Linked DNA regions of Reyranella humidisoli. The protein of the gene in region 2 interacts with the protein of the main gene of each other region in a pairwise test. Links are inferred from orthologs where the notes say so. Each region holds a gene or a part of one and is shown on either strand. Other genes may lie near its edges.

Evidence for each region. The genes of interacting proteins can lie anywhere in the genome.
Region 1: the proteins of rlmB (region 2) and KQ910_RS25595 interact in binary tests that used the Escherichia coli proteins (3 or more experiments, as listed by UniProt). The link is inferred for Reyranella humidisoli from one-to-one orthologs.

Annotation. Positions count from the first base shown.
Region 1 is NZ_JAHOPB010000003.1:443,819-447,468, forward strand. The notes cover bases 1-2,958. They hold KQ910_RS25595 (NAD(P)H-hydrate dehydratase), read right to left. Parts: upstream 2,252-2,958; coding sequence 749-2,251; downstream 1-748. Other genes in these bases: tig (trigger factor), read right to left, coding at 1-557; KQ910_RS25605 (TetR/AcrR family transcriptional regulator), read right to left, coding at 2,408-2,958. Also shown: more of KQ910_RS25605, read right to left, coding at 2,959-3,061; KQ910_RS25610 (TetR/AcrR family transcriptional regulator), read right to left, coding at 3,046-3,650. UniProt on the Escherichia coli protein: Bifunctional enzyme that catalyzes the epimerization of the S- and R-forms of NAD(P)HX and the dehydration of the S-form of NAD(P)HX at the expense of ADP, which is converted to AMP.
Region 2 is NZ_JAHOPB010000001.1:3,056,758-3,061,985, forward strand. Bases 1,282-4,230 are described here. They hold rlmB (23S rRNA (guanosine(2251)-2'-O)-methyltransferase RlmB), read right to left. Parts: upstream 3,164-4,230; coding sequence 2,399-3,163; downstream 1,282-2,398. Other genes in these bases: KQ910_RS14810 (glycosyltransferase family 2 protein), read left to right, coding at 1,282-1,474; KQ910_RS14815 (YggS family pyridoxal phosphate-dependent enzyme), read right to left, coding at 1,447-2,238; tuf (elongation factor Tu), read left to right, coding at 3,643-4,230. Also shown: UDP-glucose 4-epimerase GalE, read left to right, coding at 1-669; more of KQ910_RS14810, read left to right, coding at 680-1,281; more of tuf, read left to right, coding at 4,231-4,833; preprotein translocase subunit SecE, read left to right, coding at 4,977-5,168; transcription termination/antitermination protein NusG, read left to right, coding at 5,170-5,228. UniProt on the Escherichia coli protein: Specifically methylates the ribose of guanosine 2251 in 23S rRNA.

The DNA of each region.
Region 1 (3,650 bases), on a different replicon or contig from region 2:
TCCTGCGCCGCGCCGCCGGGGAACTCCACGCCGTCGACCGAGCCGATGAAGTCGACCTTGATGGCATCGCCCTTCTGCGCCGGACGCGGCGGATCGACGGGCTTCTGCTCGCGGTTGGCCTTGCCGATGCGCTCCAGCGCCTCGTCGATGTCCTTCTCAGGCACTTCGGCCTTGAGACGCTCGAGCTCGATGCCCGAGAAGTCGAGCTTGCCGATCTCCGGCAGCACTTCAACCACGACCTCGAACTCGACGTCCTTGCCCTCTTCGAGCTGCTTCAGGTCGACGCGCGGCTGCAGCGCGGGCCTCAGGCCGCGATCCTCGATCGCCTTTGCGGTGCTGGTGTTGACGGCCGCCTCGACGGCTTCGCCGAACAGCGCCTGGCCGTACTGCTTCTTGAGCAGGCCCACCGGCACCTTGCCCGGGCGGAAGCCCGGCAGCGCCGCGGTCTTGGCCATTTCGGCGAGGCGCTCGTCGATCTTCGCCGTGAGGTCGCCGACGGGGACGACGATCTTGAACTGGTGCTTCAGGCCTTCGGCCGAGAGTTCCGTAACTTGCATTGTCTCACTTCCATTTCCTGGTGCGGGCGGAGGGACTTGAACCCCCACGCCTTGCGGCACGAGAACCTAAATCTCGCGTGTCTACCAATTCCACCACGCCCGCCCGAAGCCTGCCCAAACGACGTCCTGAGCCATCGGGGCGTGCCGCGAAGGCCGAATCGCGGGCCTCTTAGCCCGACCCCGCGGAACGGTCAATTAAAGGACGACAACGACTGCAGAGCATGCGGCAGGAGCGCCGGCAAATCCTCGGCGATCAGTCCCGGGCGACCGAACAGGTGCGCACATTCGCCATGCAGCCACGCGGCCGCAGCCGCTGCCGCGAAGGGAGTGAGCCCCTGCGCCAGCAACCCGCCGATCAATCCGGCGAGCACGTCGCCGGAGCCCGCGGTGGCCAACGCGGGCGATGCATGCGTGTTCACGATCGCGCGGCCGTCGGGCGTGGCGATCACCGTATCGGGCCCCTTCAGCAGGATCGTCGCACCGCTGCGCGCCGCCGCGCGCCTCACCCGCCCGAGCTTGTCGCTCATTCCACCGAGATCGGGAAAGAGCCTGCGGAACTCGCCCTCATGCGGCGTGAGCAACGTCGGCCCCGAGATGCTGCGGAACAGCAGCGCGGGATCCGCGGCGAAGACGGTGATGGCATCGGCATCGAGGACGACCTGTCGCCGTGCCGCCAGCGCAGCAAGCACCGCGTCCCGCGTGCGATCCACGACGCCCGATCCGGGACCGATCAGGAGGGCATTGCGTCGCTCGTCGGCGAGCAGATGCGCGAACATGGCGCCGTCATCGGCCTCGGCCACGAGATTGCCCGGCTCGGCCGCCTGGAAAACCGCCAGCGTCGCGCGCAAGGACGCGATAGTGACCAACCCTGCGCCGATGCGCCGGCCGGCCAGGGCCGCGAGACGCGCTGCCCCCGTGGCGTGGGCACCGGCCAGGATCGTGAGATGGCCGCGCGCGTACTTATGGTCGGCAATGTCGTTCCGCCGCAGCAGATGTGTCCACAGGGCCGGCGCGTTCAGCCAGGCGCGCGGATCGATCGCGGCCACGGCCTGCGCCGGGACACCGATATCCACGATGCTCAGGCGGCCGCAGCGGCGCAATCCCTCGACGGAGTAATGGCCGGGCTTGGCGCGAAAGAACGATACGGTCGCTTCCGCCTCGAAGGCCCGGCCCATGATTTCCCCGGTGTCGCCATGCAGGCCGGTCGGCACGTCCACCGCGACGACGGGCAGCCGCCGATCGGTCACCAGGTCGATGGCCGCGGCGATTTCACCGTCGAGCGGTCGGCTGAGTCCGGCGCCGAAAATGGCGTCGACGACCAGCGGCGCATCGTCGAGCCGGGCGCTCGACCAGGCGTCGATCGCGCCCTGCCACGTGCCGGCGGCCCAAGCCGCATCTCCCCTGAGCGACTCTCTCTGCCCGAAGAGAACGAGGCGCACGGGCCAGCCTGCCGCCCGCAGGTGACGCGCGGCGACAAACCCGTCGCCACCGTTGTTGCCCGGTCCGCAGAGAACGAGGACGGGACGGCGCGCATGACGCTGCATGGCCGCGACGGCCACCGCCCTTCCCGCCCTTTCCATGAGCTCGCGCCCCGGCACACCGCTTTGGACGGCGAAGGCATCGGCCCGCGCCATCTGTGCGCAGGTCAGGAGAGCGAGTTCGTCCCGGGGAAGAAGGTCGCGAAAGTCAGGCATGGGAGACTTGCAACGTGGGCGATTGGGGCGGCCGACCGGATTTGAACCGGCGACATCCAGAATCACAATCTGGCGCTCTAACCAACTGAGCTACGGCCGCCATCGTGGATCGCTCCCGACGAAGCGGCGCCTTCCTACGCTCCGGCGGCGAGAGCGTCAAGAAACAGGCGGCGTTTCCGGCAGCAGCCGGTCGATGGCCCGGATCCAGACGTCGCAGGCCTCCTCGAAAGACATCGCAAAATGCCCGCGCAGGCGCGCCCAGCTTTCGAAATCGACCAAGGCCTCGAGCGCGAGCACGGTCTGGCGCCGCTCCCGTTCCTTCAGGGTCGAGAGCTCCGGCGCATAGACTTCCTCGAGCCGTCGGATGACCAGCTCGCGGATCAGCCGGATCCGGTTCTTGAGATCGGGCGAATCGCCCTGGTTGGCGTTGAGGGCACGCCACAGCGGCAGCCACTCGTCGCACACCCGGCCCCGCGTCTGGACGTGCAGGCGCACCCTGGACTCGCGGTTTCCGACCATCCGCTCGCTGGCAACCTGAGCCGAGACGCGCATCATGGCATCGTCGGTCACCGCGACGCGCAGGGCATGAAGGTCGGGGAACCGTTCGAAAATCGATCGCACCGAGTAGCCGGCGCGCTGGGCAATCGCCACGGCGGTGGGAATCTGCGGGCTTTCGCGCAAGAGCGACAGATAGGCTTCGATGATCAACTGGCGGGTTCGCGCACTGCGCAGCCGGCGGCCGTCGGCACGCTCCTGCCCGGAGGGTGCGGCGGCCTCGGCCCCGCCCCGCGCCGTCACGCCACCGCGCATGGGTCCTTCGGCAATAGCCGTCCAATGGTCTGGATCCATACGAGACAGGCCTCATCGAAGGACAGTCCAAAGAACTCGCGCATGCGCGCCCAGCTCTCGACGTCGGTCAGCGCCTCGAGTGCAATCAGCATCTGCTGCTGCTCCTCCAACGGCAGCAAGGCAAGTTCCGGTGCGAACATCATCTCCATCCGCGACGTTACGCGGTCGCGGGCCATCCGTATGCGTGCCTTGATTTCAGGCGAATCGCCCTGGTTGACGATCAACGAGCGCCAAAGGGGCAGCCATTGCTCGCATGTTGCCCCTCGCGTCCGCACATGGAAGGCAATCCGGGTCGTGCGGTCGCCGTCGGCGCCCCGCGGTGGCCCCAGGGCGGAGATCTGCGCCAGCGAATAATCGATCGCGGCCACCTGGAGGGCGCGGATGTCTGGAAATCGCTCGAAGATCGAGCGGACGGAATAGCCGGCTCGTTCGGCGATCTCGGCGGCCGTCGGCACCCGCGGCGACATTTCCTCGGCCAGCGCGATATAGGCTTCGATGATGAGTTGCTTGGTGCGCTCGCTGCGCAGGCGGCGACCGTCGATCTTGGCAG
Region 2 (5,228 bases):
TCGATCGTCTTCTCGAGCAGTTGCGCCACCTATGGCATCCCGGAGCGCCTGCCGGTCGTCGAGGGCATGTGCCAGCGGCCGATAAATCCCTACGGTCGGACCAAACTGATGGGTGAGGAGATCCTGCGCGATGCCTGTGCCGCCCACGGGCTGGGCGCCATTTCGCTTCGCTACTTCAACGCGGGCGGCGCCGATCCGGAGGGCGAACTGGGCGAGGAGCACGATCCCGAGACGCATCTCATCCCGTTGGTGTTGCAGGCGGCGCACGGAACGCGGGCGAGCATTTCCGTATTCGGTACCGACTACGACACGCACGATGGCACCTGCGTGCGAGACTACGTGCATGTGACCGACCTCGCGGCGGCTCACGTATCGGCGCTCATGCGATGCAAGCCGGGCACGTACCAGGCCTACAATCTCGGTGCCGGCTATGGCGCCAGCATCGGCGAGATCATCGCGCGAGCCCGTGTCGTCACGGGCCGAAATATCCGAACCGTCGAGGCCCCCCGGCGTCCTGGTGATCCGCCCGTCCTGGTGGCCGACGTATCGGCGGCACGGAAAGCACTCGACTGGTCGCCGGCCCATTCGTCCATCGACGACATCATCCGCAGCGCCTGGACCTGGATGACGGAAAGCCGGTCGGGCGCGATGCAGGCCAAGGCCCGCTGAGCGACGCCCCATGGACCGCGATCTCGTCACGCCGCTGCTGATCACCTTCAACGAGATCGCGAACATCGAGCGGACGCTGGCGAAGCTCGATTGGGCCCGGCGCATCGTCGTGATCGACAGCGGCAGTACTGACGGTACGCTCGACGTGCTGGCGAAGGATCCGCGCATCGAGGTGATCCATCGGCCGTTCGACAGCTTCGCGGAGCAGTGCAATTTTGGCCTCGCGCAAATCCGCACGGACTGGGTCCTGTCGCTCGACGCGGATTATGAGTTGAGCGATGGCTTCGTCCCGGAACTGGAGAGCCTGCAGCCGGCAGCCGAGGATGTCGGCTACAGGGCAGCCTTCGTCTACCGCATCCATGGCCATGCGCTCCGTGGCACGCTCTACCCGCCGCGCGCCGTGCTCTACCGCGTCGCGGGTGCGCGCTACGAGAACGAGGGGCACGGGCATCGTATCCGCCTGCAGGGGAGGGTCTCGAACCTCAGGAGTGCGATCTATCACGACGACCGCAAGCCGCTGTCGCGCTGGCTGGGTTCGCAGCTCAAATACGCCGCGCGCGAGGCCGTCCACCTTCTCGAGACGCCGCGCGAGCGGCTGGGGCGCGTCGACAGGATACGCCTGATGGGATGGCCCGCGCCGATCCTGGTGCTGGGCTACGTGTTGTTCGCCAAAGGTGCCGTGCTCGACGGCAAGGCGGGCTGGTTCTACGCCTTCCAGCGGCTGCTGGCGGAGGTGTTGCTGGCGCTGGAACTGCTGGACCGGCGTCTGTCGGCCGCTCAGGGTTTCAGCAGGCCCGGCCAGTAGTGACCGTCCGGCGTCGGCCGCTTGCCGAAGATCGCCTGGCCGACGCGCACGACGTTCGATCCTTCCTCGATCGCTTCCTCGAAGTCGCCCGACATGCCCATCGACAGTTCGGTCAGGCAAGGGTTGAGCTTGATCGCCTCGTCGCGCAGGCGGCGTAGCAAGTCGAAACAGGGCCGCACCTTCTCCATGTCGGCATTGAGCAGGGCCAGGGTCATCAGGCCCCGCGGCTTCAGGCGCGAGTATCGTCCGAGTGTCTCGATGAAGGACGGCAGGTCGTCGGGATGCAGGCCGTACTTGGTGTCTTCGTCCGACGTATTGACCTGGATGTAAACGTCGAGGACGCGGTCCTCGATCTCCAGCCGCTTGTCGAGGAGTTCGGCCAGCTTCGCGCTGTCGAGCGCGTGGAACTCGCGGGCGAAGCGCGCCAGATACTTTGCCTTGTTGCTCTGCAGATGGCCGACGATGCACCAATCGATGGGGAGGTCCTGCAACGCGTCGCGCTTGCCCATCGCCTCCTGGATCTTGTTCTCGCCGAACGGATGGACGCCGGCGGCATGGGCGAGGCGCAATATGTGCGCTGGCACGGTCTTGGTGATGGGCAGCAGCCGCACCGACGACCTGTCGCGCCCGGCCCGCGCGCAGGCGGCGGCGATACGCGCCTCCACGGCGGCCAGATTGACCCGGAAGGCGGCCTGCGGATCGGGACCGAAGCGTTCGGTATCTTCGGGAGAGAGCGTCAGGAGCGGGTCAATGTGGGAGGTCATGCAGCACGGCCCTGTCGCTGGAAGTGCGGGAGAAGGCCGGCGCGCCACCGCCCGGGAATGGTGCCGGGTGAGGGGATCGAACCCCCGACCTTCGGTTTACAAAACCGCTGCACTACCGCTGTGCTAACCCGGCGCCGGACCTTGCGGCGGGACGTTTACCTCAAACCGCCGGCCGTTGTCGCGCCCACTCGTAAGCCGCGACGGCGGCGGCATTGGAGACGTTGAGGGCGGACAGGGCGTTGCTGGTGGGAATTGTCACCAGCCGGTCGCATTTCTCCGCGGTCAGCCGCCGCAGCCCTTCGCCTTCCGCGCCGAGCACGATGCAGGTGCGGCCCTTGAGGTCGAGGTCGCCGATCTTCGTGTCACCGCTCTCGGCCAGCCCGTAAGTCCAGAAGTCGGCTTCCTTGAGCTGGTCCAGGGTGCGGGCAAGGTTGACGGCGCGCACCAGCGGCACGACTTCGAGGGCCCCGGAGGCGGACTTGGCCAGGGTGCCGGTATCGGAAGGGGTGTGGCGGTCTGTCACGATCACCCCGGCGGCGCCGAAGGCCGCGGCGGAGCGCAGGATGGCGCCGACATTGTGCGGGTCGCTGACCTGGTCGAGCGCCAGGACCAGGGCATTGTCGCCGCAGCGGCCCAGTATGTCTTCGATACCGGGCTCTTCCAAGGGTGCCACGAGGGCGGCGATGCCCTGGTGGACGGAGCCGTTGGGCAGCCGCTGGTTGAGATCCTCGCGCGACGTGATGGTCATGTCCGTCTTGCCGATCTCCGCGGCATGGTTATCGGCCATTTCCTTCGTGGCGAAGACGCGCTCGATGCGGCGGTCGGGATTGGCGAGGGCCGCGAGCACGGCGTGACGGCCGAAAATCCAGATGGATTGGTTACCGGTGCGGGACTGGCGGTGGGGGCGGTTGGGGCGAGGGCGCATGGCGAGCCTTGTATGGCGCTGAGCCCCTGTGGGCAATGCTGCGGCCGCGCTGCTACCCCGGCGGTGGGGTGCGGCACAGCCGGCAGCCGGACTGCGCGGGTTTTGCGGGTGCCGGGACCTTCTGTTCCATTGGCTTTTAAGGAAGTGCTTGCAGCCGACCGGGCGGCACTGTATCTCCGCGCCCCTACAGGCTTTTTCGTTCTATGCCCGTTGGGACGGAGGGGTGGCCGAGCGGTCAATGGCAGCAGACTGTAAATCTGCCGACTTCGCGTCTACGAAGGTTCGAATCCTTCCCCCTCCACCATCGGACCATTGCGCGGGATTGGCTGTAATCGGGCGTTGCGGGTGTAGCTCAATGGTAGAGCAGAAGCCTTCCAAGCTTACGACGAGGGTTCGATTCCCTTCACCCGCTCCAGGATTGGCCTCGTCGGCCAGTTAGTTCGGTCTGTGTCTGAAAGAATCACGAGGGTCGTGACACCATGTCGAAGGCGAAGTTTGAGCGGAACAAGCCGCACTGCAACATCGGTACGATCGGTCACGTTGACCATGGCAAGACGTCGCTGACGGCGGCGATCACGAAGATCCTCGCGAAGACGGGCGGCGCGACGTTCACGGCCTACGACCAGATCGACAAGGCTCCGGAAGAGCGCGAGCGCGGCATCACGATTTCGACGGCGCACGTCGAGTACGAGACGGCGAACCGCCACTACGCGCACGTGGACTGCCCGGGCCACGCCGACTACGTGAAGAACATGATCACGGGCGCGGCGCAGATGGACGGCGCGATCCTGGTGGTTTCGGCGGCTGACGGCCCGATGCCGCAGACGCGCGAGCACATCCTGCTGGCGCGCCAGGTCGGTGTTCCGGCGCTGGTGGTGTTCATGAACAAGTGCGACATGGTCGACGATCCGGAGCTTCTGGACCTGGTCGAGCTTGAGGTTCGCGAGCTTCTGAAGAGCTACCAGTTCCCGGGCGACGACCTTCCGGTGGTGCGGGGCTCGGCGCTGATGGCGCTGGAAGACAAGAACCCGGAGCTGGGCGAGCAAGCTGTCCTGAAGCTGATGGAAGAGGTCGACAAGTACATTCCGCAGCCTGCGCGCGACAAGGACAAGCCGTTCCTGATGCCGATCGAGGACGTTTTCTCGATCTCGGGCCGCGGCACGGTGGTTACAGGTCGCGTCGAGCGCGGCATCGTGAAGGTGGGCGAGGAAGTCGAGATCGTGGGCCTGAAGGCCACGACGAAGACGACGGTGACGGGCGTCGAGATGTTCCGCAAGCTGCTGGATTCGGGCGAGGCGGGCGACAATATCGGCGCGCTGCTGCGCGGCGTCGGTCGCGAGGACGTGGAGCGCGGTCAGGTCCTGGCGAAGCCGGGCTCGATCACGCCGCACACGAACTTCGAGGCCGAGGCGTACATCCTGACGAAGGAAGAGGGCGGCCGTCACACGCCGTTCTTCACGAACTACCGTCCGCAGTTCTACTTCCGGACGACGGACGTTACGGGCGTGGTGACGCTGCCGGAAGGCACGGAGATGGTGATGCCGGGCGACAACGCCCGCCTGGTGGTGGAGCTGATCCAGCCGATCGCCATGGACGAGGGCCTGCGCTTCGCCATCCGCGAGGGCGGACGCACCGTCGGCGCCGGCGTCGTCACCAAAGTCGTAAAGTAGTGCTATAGAGGATCGCCGCCGGCACCAAACGGCGGTGATTTGACTGCAGGAGTGTAGCTCAGTTGGTAGAGCATCGGTCTCCAAAACCGAGGGTCGTGGGTTCGAGTCCCTCCGCTCCTGCCATTATTTGAAGAACGGCGATCATGACAAAGAATCCGCTCGAGTTCGTCCGTGAAGTCAGGGCCGAGGTGGCGAGAGTCACCTGGCCGACTCGGCGTGAAACCATGATCACCACCAGCATGGTGTTCATCTTCGTCGTCATCGCGGCGCTGTTTTTCCTCGTGGCCGACAAGGTCATTGGCTTCGTCGTGAAGCTTCTGCTCGGAGTTTCCTGACATGGCTCATCGCTGGTACGTCGTTCACGCCTACTCGGGCTTCGAGAACAAGGTTGCCCA